One region of the Streptococcus agalactiae genome, then DNA from elsewhere that is predicted to be linked to it. Evidence: predicted binding sites of a transcription regulator. Region 1 holds the regulator's gene; the other holds the start of a gene.
What was found. Region 1 encodes NrdR, which represses ribonucleotide reductase genes. Its sites were predicted from a motif close to ACACNATATATNGTGT; they were not measured.

Region 1 (5,636 bases):
CATATATTCAAACTGTTCGCGGAATGGGCTATGTGATTCGTGAAAAATAAAAAAGATCAGTTTATAGGGGTAAAACAACCTCTGTCAAAAAAATTATCGCAATTAGTTTTTATCTTATTTTTTAGCCTATTTACAGTATTTTCTGTTTTAGTTTATACTTCGGCAACAAGATACGTCCTTCACAGGGAAAAAATTAATGTCGGTAGGTCATTAGAAAAAACTAGAGTTCGTTTGTCGCAAGCGAACTCTAGTTTGACATCCGATGATATTTTAGAGATCCTGTACAACCAGGTTTTTGCGGATGACATCTATCCTCATAAGCGTCAAAATGGAATTGTTAGAACGGGCGAGTCAATCGATAGTATTCTTTATGTTAATCAAGAAATGACCCTATACGATGTCAACAGGAAACCAGTTTTTTCTACACTGAGAACGGGTATGCCAACTATTGGTAAATCCATGGGAAAAGTTATCATCTCTAAAGTTGCAGATATGGAAGGTTTTGTTGGTACAAAAGCAATCTACTCTCAAAAAACAGGACAGTTGCTTGGATACGTTCAAATTTTCTATAATTTAGGTCGTTATTATAGTATGAGGCAAAACATCATTGTTTTCTTGATTATGATGGAAGTTTTAGGGACTGTTTTAGCCTTGGTCGTGATTAATAGTGCTACTAAGCGTATTGTTCGTCCGGTTAAAAATTTACACGACTTAATGCATCAGATATCTGAAAATCCTAGTAACTTAGAAATTAGAAGTAAGGTCCGTTCAGAAGACGAAATTGGAGAATTGTCTAGGATTTTTGATGGGATGTTGGATCAGTTGGAAGACTATACTCGTCGACAATCACAATTCATTAGTGATGTTAGTCATGAATTAAGAACGCCTGTCGCTGTTGTAAAGGGTCATATTGGTTTATTACAACGTTGGGGGAAAGATGATCCAGAAATTCTTGAAGAAAGTTTAGCAGCGGCATACCATGAGGCAGATCGTATGTCCTTAATGATTAATGACATGTTAAATATGATCCGTGTCCAAGGAAGCTTGGAACTTCATCAAGATGAAGTGACAGATTTATCAAGCTCTATATCAGTTGTTATTGAAAATTTCCGTATTTTGAGAGAAGATTTTCAATTTATTTTTGAAAATAATATTTCAGATATCGTCTGGGGAAAGATATATAAGATACATTTTGAGCAAGCTCTCACGATCTTAATTGATAACGCTATCAAGTACTCTCCTAGTTATAAAGAAGTCAGTGTTGTTTTATCAGTAGACAATGATTTTGCGACAGTAGTTGTAAAAGATAAAGGAGAAGGTATCTCAGATGAAGATATTGAGTTTATCTTTGATCGTTTTTATCGAACTGATAAATCACGTAACAGAGAAAGTACACAAGCTGGTTTAGGTATCGGGCTTTCAGTGTTTAAACAAATTATGGATGCTTACCATTTAAAGGTGGATATTAAAAGTGAACTAAATCAAGGGACTGAATTCATTGTTCGCATTCCTATAAAAAAATTTGAAGAAACTAAAGAAATATAAGAAAAATCCTTATGCTTAATGATAAAAGGCATAAGGATTATTTTGTGTTTTGATATGATGAGGTGATAAGAGAGGCGCTTCTTTTGTTATTACTGAATTTGTGTTAAAATAAGATGATTAAATGATATGATAGAATAGGGGTGTTGACATGCGTTGTCCAAAATGTGGCTATAATAAATCTAGTGTGGTTGATAGCCGACAAGCTGAAGAAGGTACGACTATCAGACGCCGGAGAGAGTGCGAAAAATGTGGCAACCGCTTTACAACATTTGAACGTTTGGAAGAATTGCCTCTTTTAGTCATAAAGAAAGATGGTACTCGCGAGCAATTTTCTCGAGATAAAATTTTGAATGGTATTATTCAGAGTGCTCAAAAACGCCCTGTTTCGAGCGAAGATATTGAAAATTGTATCTTACGTATCGAACGTAAAATTAGGAGTGAGTATGAAGATGAGGTTTCTAGTATCACTATCGGAAATTTAGTGATGGATGAACTCGCCGAATTAGATGAGATTACTTATGTGCGCTTTGCTAGTGTTTATAAATCTTTTAAAGATGTAGACGAAATTGAAGAACTGCTTCAACAAATTACAAAGCGCGTACGGAGTAAAAAGAGTGGTAGCGTGTGATGAGTCCAATAGATGAGTTTACATATATTAAGCAAAATAAGATTGTTTATGATAGTAATAGTTTAATACAATTGTATTTCCCAATTATGGGAAGTGATGCCATGGCACTCTATGATTATTTTGTTCATTTTTTTGATGACGGAATACGACGTCATAAATTTTCAGAGGTTCTCAATCATCTGCAATACGGGATGCCAAGATTTCAAGATGCATTGGTAATGTTAACAGCTTTGGATTTGTTGACTGTTTACCAAGCCACAGGTACTTACCTTGTTAAGTTGAATCAAGCTATGTCAAATGAGTTATTTTTATCTAATCCCATCTATCGTCGTTTGTTAGAAAAACGTATAGGAGAGGTAGCAGTGGCAGAATTAGATATGAAAATACCTAAAAATGCTAGAGATATCTCTAAAAAATTTACAGATGTTTTCTCAGATTTAGGACAACCAAAACAAGAGGTAAACCGGAGTAAAAATATTTTTGACTTGGAAAGTTTCAAACGTTTGATGACGCGAGATGGCTTACGCTTTAACAATGAAAAAGATGATGTCTTAGGTATTTATAGTGTATCAGAACTTTATCATTTAAATTGGTATGATACCTATCAATTAGCAAAACAAACAGCTATCAATGGAATGATTGCGCCTCAGCGAATGAAAGTTCAACAAAATGAGGGGCAGCATATTAAAGATAATCAGAGTTTTACAAATAATGAAAAGGTCATACTAAGGGAATCTAAAAATGATAGTGCTCTAGTGTTCCTTGAAAAAATCAAGAGAAGCCGTAAGGCAGTGACAACAAGTGGTGAGAAGACTTTACTTGAGGATTTGGCAAAAATGAATTTCCTAGACGAAGTCATTAATGTTATGGTTTTATATACCTTGAATAAGACAAAATCTGCTAACTTAAATAAGGCCTATATCATGAAAGTTGCTAATGATTTTGCCTTTCAGAATGTTATGACGGCCGAAGATGCTGTGCTTAAAATTCGTGATTTTTCAGATCAAAAAGTAAGGACTAAAACAGAAACGAAGAAGAAACAATCGAATGTTCCTGAATGGAGTAATCCTGATTATAAAGATGAGGTTAGCCCAGAAAAAGAAATTGAATTAGAACAGTTTAAAACAGATGCCCTCAAGCGTTTAGAACGATTAGGAAAGGATGGTGAATCATGAAATCAGTGGGACAAGCATTAGAAAATCAAGGGAGAGTGCCTCGTAATACAAATGATGAGCTTATTCAAATGATTTTAGCAGATGCTCAGGTAGCGGAGTTCATTAAAATCCACCAACTTTCTCAGCGTGAAATAAATATCAGCATGTCTAAATTTAATCAATTTTTGATTGAGCGTCAGAAATTTAAAAATAAGGATAGTCAATATATTGCTAAAGGCTATGAGCCTATTTTGGTTATGAATGAAGGTTATGCAGATGTTTCTTATTTAGAAACACGAGAGTTAATTGAAGCACAAAAAAAACAAGCTATCAGTGATCGTATTAATTTAGTTAATCTACCCAAGTCCTATCGGAATATCAGAATGACTGACTTTGATATTAATAACGAGAGTCGAATGAAAGCTATGTCACAACTGCTTGATTTTGTAGAGACTTATCCTTCATATAATCATAAGGGGCTTTATTTATATGGAGATATGGGGGTCGGGAAATCCTATTTAATGGCAGCAATGGCGAGGGAATTATCAGAGAGAAAGGGTGTGTCAACGACTCTTCTTCATTTCCCTAGTTTTGCTATTGATGTCAAAAATGCTATTTCAAGCGGGACTGTAAAAGATGAAATTGATGCTGTGAAAAGTGTTCCAATTTTGATTTTAGATGATATTGGGGCTGAACAGGCAACGTCTTGGGTTCGTGACGAGATTTTACAAGTTATATTACAACATCGTATGCTAGAAGAGTTACCCACTTTCTTTACGTCAAATTATAGTTTTAACGATTTGGAAAGAAAATGGGCTAATATAAAAGGAAGCGACGAAACTTGGCAAGCGAAACGAGTTATGGAGCGCGTACGATATTTAGCGATAGAATTCCACTTAGAAGGACCGAATCGCCGTTAATAAAATAGAATGGAATTGGGAGTATTCCCAATAGTGAGAGGAGAATTATGGTATTACCTACAGTTGCTATTGTTGGTCGTCCGAATGTTGGAAAATCAACATTATTTAACAGAATTGCAGGAGAACGTATTTCCATTGTTGAGGACGTTGAAGGAGTCACTCGTGATCGTATCTATACAACGGGTGAGTGGCTAAATCGTAAGTTTTCATTAATTGATACTGGTGGGATTGATGATGTTGATGCACCGTTTATGGAGCAAATTAAGCACCAAGCAGACATTGCTATGACAGAGGCTGATATTATTGTGTTTGTTGTGTCGGGTAAAGAAGGTGTGACTGATGCAGATGAGTATGTCTCACGTATTCTTTATAAGACCAATAAACCGGTTATTTTAGCTGTTAATAAGGTAGATAATCCTGAGATGCGTAATGATATTTACGATTTCTACTCTCTTGGTTTAGGGGATCCTTATCCCTTGTCATCAGTTCATGGTATTGGTACTGGTGATATATTGGATGCTATTGTGGAAAATCTTCCGGTAGAAGAGGAAAATGAAAATCCAGATATTATTCGTTTTAGTTTGATTGGACGTCCAAATGTTGGGAAATCTAGTTTAATTAATGCCATCCTTGGGGAAGACCGTGTTATTGCTAGCCCAGTTGCTGGTACTACGCGCGATGCTATTGATACTAATTTCGTTGATAGCCAGGGGCAAGAGTATACCATGATTGATACTGCTGGTATGCGTAAATCTGGTAAGGTATATGAAAACACAGAGAAATATTCTGTTATGCGTTCTATGCGCGCCATCGACCGCTCAGATGTTGTTCTTATGGTGATTAATGCAGAGGAAGGTATTCGTGAGTATGACAAGCGTATTGCAGGGTTTGCACATGAAGCTGGTAAAGGTATTATTATTGTAGTTAATAAATGGGATACTATCGAAAAAGACAATCATACTGTCAGTCAGTGGGAAGCTGATATACGTGATAACTTCCAATTCTTGTCTTATGCGCCAATTATCTTTGTTTCTGCAGAGACAAAACAACGTTTGCACAAGCTACCAGATATGATTAAACGTATTAGCGAAAGTCAAAACAAACGTATTCCGTCTGCTGTATTAAATGATGTGATTATGGATGCTATTGCTATTAATCCAACACCAACTGATAAAGGAAAACGTCTTAAGATTTTCTACGCAACTCAAGTTGCTGTTAAACCACCAACTTTCGTTGTTTTTGTTAACGAAGAAGAATTGATGCACTTTTCATATCTTCGTTTCTTAGAAAATCAAATCCGTGAAGCATTTGTTTTTGAAGGAACACCAATTAATCTAATAGCACGTAAACGTAAATAACATCTTATTGTTGAAATTGAAATAGAAGGTT
Region 2 (5,636 bases), 810 kb from region 1:
TGAACACTCTGAAAGAGCACGATTAGCGTATTCTTCCATTTTAGCTGTGTCCAATTTTTTCATTAAGCTACGTGTACGAAGTACTGAGGTTGCTGACATTGAGAATTCATCCAATCCCATACCAACAAGAAGTGGAACCGCAGTTTGATCACCGGCCATCTCACCACACATACCTGCCCATTTACCTTCAGCATGAGCAGCTTTGATAACGTTGTTAATCAAACGAAGGATTGATGGATTGTATGGTTGATAGAGGTATGAAACTTGCTCATTCATACGGTCCGCAGCCATTGTGTATTGGATAAGATCATTAGTACCAATTGAGAAGAAATCAACTTCTTTTGCAAATTGGTCTGCAAGCATAGCTGCCGCTGGGATTTCAATCATAATACCAACTTCAATGCCTTCAGCTACTGCTACACCGTCAGCTAACAAGTTCGCTTTCTCTTCTTCAAATATAGCTTTAGCAGCACGGAATTCTTTAAGCAAAGCAACCATTGGGAACATGATGCGTAGCTGTCCATGAACTGAAGCACGAAGAAGTGCTCGGATTTGTGTGCGGAACATTGCATCACCAGTTTCAGAAATTGAAATACGCAATGCACGGAATCCTAAGAATGGGTTCATCTCTTTTGGAAGATCAAAGTAAGGAAGCTCTTTATCTCCACCGATATCCATTGTACGAACAACAACTGGTTTACCATTCATACCCTCAAGAACTGCTTTATATGCTTCATATTGCTCATCTTCTGTTGGGAAATCTTGTGAATCCATATATAAGAACTCTGTACGGTAAAGACCAACTGCTTCTGCTCCATTTTCGTTAACACCCTCAACATCTTTAGGTGTACCGATATTAGCAGCTAATTCAAAATGTTTACCATCAGCAGTAACTGTTTGTGCATCCTTAAGAAGTGCCCATTCAGCTTTTTGTTTGGCATAAGCTTCACCTGCTGCCTTGAAGGCTGAAATTTGAGCTTCAGTTGGTTCAATGATAACTTCACCAGTAATACCATTAACAGCAATCAACTGACCATCTTGAACACGTTCAGTAATATCATTTGTACCAAGAACAGCTGCGATTTCGAGTGTACGTGCCATAATAGCTGAGTGACTTGTACGCCCTCCAATATTTGTTACAAAAGCTTTAACAAATTGTTTATTTAATTGAGCTGTGTCAGAAGGTGTCAAATCGTGTGCAATAACGATTGATTCTTCATTGATAGTTGCTGGGTTTGGTAATTTAACACCCAAAAGATGTGCTAAGACACGTTTGGCAACATCACGGATATCTGCTGCACGTTCTTGCATGTATGGGTTATCTTCCATACCTTCAAAGATAGTGATGAACATATCAGTCACTTCTTTAAGACCTGTTTCTGCATTTACTTGTTTTGCACGAATAGTCTCTTTAATTTGATTAATCATTTCTGGGTCAGAAAGAACCATTAAATGAGCATCAAATACAGCTGCGGCTTCTTCGCCTAAGCTTTCTACTGCCTTCTCACGGATAACAGAAAGCTCGTCTTGTGAAGCTTGGAGTGCAACATCAAGGCGAGCTTCTTCTGCGTTTGTATCTTCGACTGTTACAGTCTCAAATGACAAATCCGGTTGGACAAGTAGATATGCTTTAGCAACTGCAACACCATCAGAGGCTGCGATTCCTTTAAGCATTTCTGTCATTTTCTTATGCCAATCCTTCTTTTGTCATTGTTTCTTCGATAGCTGCAATTGCATCATCTGCATCTGCACCTTCTGCTGAAATAGTAACATCAGCACCTTGACCAACACCAAGACTCATAACACCCATGATTGATTTAAGGTTTACTGCTTTACCTTTGTAATCAAGCGTGATGTCTGAAGCAAATTTGCTAGCTGTTTGGACAAGCAAAGTAGCTGGACGTGCGTGAATACCTGTTTCTGCAACAATGTGGAAATCTTTTGAAGCCATATTATGGTTCTCCTTTTGTCATTTGTAAATATTTGAGTCACCTATTGGTAACCCTTACAAGTTAAAAGTATAACATATTGCTTTTTATTTTTCAAGATTAAATGTCTCAAACAGAAAAAAACTTGAATGTTTTCCACAGCTTTTCATATTAAAAATGAGAGTCTTAGAATTTAAAAATAGAATTCTAAAAATGATTTTTTTATGTTCTTCTGAAAGGAATTGGAAAACAGGCTGAAAGCTTTTAAACTAACCCTAAAAACGAAATATAGTGTCTCATTTTATTTTAAGACACTATATATTGTGTTTTGTTAGAAATAAAACACTTGCTTTTTCCATTCTTTTTTTATATGCTATTACCATGAAAATAATTAGGAGGACAACATGGCAGCTATTACTGTTTTTTCGAAAAACAACTGTATGCAATGTAAAATGACTAAGAAATTTCTTGACCAGCACGGCGCTGATTTTGAAGAAATTAATATTGATGAAAAACCAGAAAAAATTGAATATGTGAAAAATCTCGGCTTTTCTGCGGCTCCAGTGATTGAAGCTGGTAATGTTGTTTTTTCAGGTTTCCAACCAAGCAAACTAAAAGAACTTGTTTAAGCAAATTAGAGTCTGGGAATAAAGCAATTAATTGCTTTATTCCCATTTTGTATTGTTAAGTTAAGAGGATAAATTCAATGAGTTTAAAAAATATTGGCGATGTATCTTACTTTCGCCTAAATAATGAAATTAACCGTCCTGTTAATGGACAAATCCCACTCCATAAAGATAAAGAAGCCTTAACTGCTTTTTTCAAAGAAAACGTACAGCCTAATTCAAAAGCTTTTGACTCAATCACTGATAAAATTGCTTACCTCCTTAAGTATGATTATCTTGAAGAAGCTTTCCTCAATAAATATCGTCCTGAATTTATTGAAGAATTATCTACCAAACTTTTCGATAAAAAGTTTCGTTTTAAATCCTTCATGGCAGCCTATAAGTTTTATCAGCAGTATGCATTAAAAACAAATGATGGAGAATACTATTTAGAAAGTATTGAAGATCGCGTTCTCTTTAATGCTCTTTATTTTGCAGACGGTGATGAAGAACTAGCAACTGACTTAGCTCTAGAAATGATTTCACAACGCTATCAACCTGCAACACCAAGTTTTTTAAATGCTGGTCGAAGTCGTCGCGGAGAATTAGTCTCATGTTTCTTAATCCAAGTAACTGATGATATGAATGCTATTGGTCGTTCAATTAATTCAGCTCTTCAATTATCTCGTATTGGTGGTGGGGTTGGAATATCACTTAGTAACCTTCGTGAGGCTGGAGCTCCTATCAAAGGTTTTGCTGGTGCTGCTTCTGGAGTCGTTCCAGTCATGAAATTATTTGAAGACAGTTTTTCTTACTCCAACCAACTTGGACAACGCCAAGGTGCTGGAGTTGTTTACCTTGACGTTTTCCATCCAGATATTATTTCATTCTTATCAACTAAAAAAGAAAATGCTGATGAAAAAGTACGTGTTAAAACATTGTCATTAGGGATCACTGTACCCGATAAATTCTATGAACTAGCACGTAACAATCAAGAAATGTACTTGTTTAGTCCTTATAGTATCGAACGTGAATATGGTGTTCCTTTCAGCTATATTGATATTACCGAAAAATACGATGAATTAGTCGCTAATCCTAATATCACTAAAACAAAAATCAATGCTCGTGATTTAGAGACAGAGATTTCTAAACTTCAACAAGAATCAGGTTATCCTTACATCATCAATATTGACACTGCTAATCGTACTAATCCTGTTGATGGAAAAATTATCATGTCAAATCTTTGCTCTGAGATTTTGCAAGTACAAAAACCAAGTCTTATCAATGATGCTCAAGAATACCTTGAAATGGGAACTGATATTTCTTGTAACCTTGGCTCAACTAATGTTTTAAATATGATGACATCTCCTGATTTTGGAAAATCAATTAAAACAATGACTCGTGCTTTAACTTTCGTTACTGACTCATCAAATATTGAAGCTGTTCCAACTATTAAGAACGGAAATGCTCAAGCACATACATTTGGACTTGGAGCAATGGGACTCCACTCCTATTTGGCAAAAAATCATATCGAATATGGTAGTCCAGAATCAATTGAATTTACTGACATTTATTTCATGCTAATGAACTACTGGACCTTAGTAGAATCAAACAATATTGCCCGCGAACGTCAAACAACCTTTGTAGGTTTTGAAAAATCAAAATACGCTGATGGTACATACTTTGATAAATATGTATCTGGAAAATTTGTTCCACAATCTGACAAAGTAAAATCCCTATTTGCTAATCATTTTATCCCCGAAGCTAAAGATTGGGAAAACCTTAGATACGCAGTTATGAAAGACGGACTATATCATCAAAATCGGCTTGCAGTTGCTCCGAATGGTTCTATTTCGTATATCAACGATTGTTCAGCATCTATCCACCCTATTACACAACGTATTGAAGAGCGTCAAGAGAAAAAAATCGGGAAAATTTATTATCCAGCTAATGGCTTAGCTACAGATACTATCCCTTATTACACTTCTGCCTATGATATGGATATGCGTAAAGTAATAGACGTCTATGCCGCAGCAACTGAGCACGTAGACCAAGGTCTCTCAATGACACTCTTTTTACGAAGCGAATTACCAAAGGAGTTGTACGAGTGGAAAACAGAAAGTAAGCAAACTACTCGCGACCTTTCAATCCTACGTAACTATGCTTTCAACAAAGGTGTGAAATCAATCTACTATATCCGTACTTTTACAGATGATGGTAGCGAAGTCGGAGCTAATCAATGCGAAAGTTGTGTCATCTAACGAAGAAACTCTACTTAAAACATCAGAAACTAGACTGAGATAAACTATCTCAGTTTCATGATGTTATCTTATTTTCTAAGGTATTTTCATCTTTATTTTTCTAAAAATCGATAATACTTGAAATATTGCTAGATCAGAATTCTATATTCTACTCTTCTTCCATCATCATTATATAAAAACCTATTTACCATTGGAGAAAACCATGACAACTTACTACGAAGCTATAAACTGGAACGAAATTGAAGATGTTATTGATAAATCAACTTGGGAAAAACTAACCGAACAATTTTGGCTCGATACACGTATCCCTTTATCAAATGACTTAGACGATTGGCGCAAACTTTCCGCTCAAGAAAAAGATCTTGTTGGCAAGGTTTTTGGAGGCTTAACCCTACTTGATACCATGCAATCAGAAACTGGTGTTGAAGCTATTCGTGCCGATGTTCGCACGCCTCACGAAGAAGCTGTCTTAAACAATATTCAATTCATGGAATCTGTTCACGCTAAATCTTATTCTTCAATTTTCTCAACTTTAAATACTAAATCAGAAATTGAAGAAATTTTTGAGTGGACTAATAATAATGAGTTCCTTCAAGAAAAAGCACGTATTATCAATGACATTTATGCTAATGGAAATGCCCTTCAAAAAAAGGTGGCTTCCACCTACCTCGAAACTTTCCTTTTTTATTCTGGCTTTTTCACACCTCTTTACTATTTGGGAAATAATAAGTTAGCAAATGTTGCTGAAATCATTAAATTAATTATTCGTGATGAATCTGTACATGGTACTTATATCGGTTACAAATTCCAGCTTGGTTTTAACGAATTACCAGAAGATGAGC

Region 2: QOR44_RS03920 (redoxin NrdH) is a predicted target of NrdR. The motif match lies at 2,240-2,255, and genes of this name have one in related genera.

The regions. Positions count from the first base shown of each region.
Region 1 covers NZ_OX460931.1:1,541,631-1,547,266, reverse strand. The annotation lists gene QOR44_RS07930 (response regulator transcription factor) at 1-50, shown strand, start outside; gene QOR44_RS07925 (HAMP domain-containing sensor histidine kinase) at 40-1,545, shown strand; gene nrdR (transcriptional regulator NrdR) at 1,694-2,173, shown strand; gene QOR44_RS07915 (DnaD domain protein) at 2,173-3,348, shown strand; gene dnaI (primosomal protein DnaI) at 3,345-4,247, shown strand; gene der (ribosome biogenesis GTPase Der) at 4,295-5,605, shown strand.
Region 2 covers NZ_OX460931.1:735,214-740,849, reverse strand. The annotation lists gene ptsP (phosphoenolpyruvate--protein phosphotransferase) at 1-1,683, opposite strand, end outside; gene QOR44_RS03925 (phosphocarrier protein HPr) at 1,688-1,951, opposite strand; gene QOR44_RS03920 (redoxin NrdH) at 2,333-2,557, shown strand; gene nrdE (class 1b ribonucleoside-diphosphate reductase subunit alpha) at 2,635-4,794, shown strand; gene nrdF (class 1b ribonucleoside-diphosphate reductase subunit beta) at 4,997-5,636, shown strand, end outside.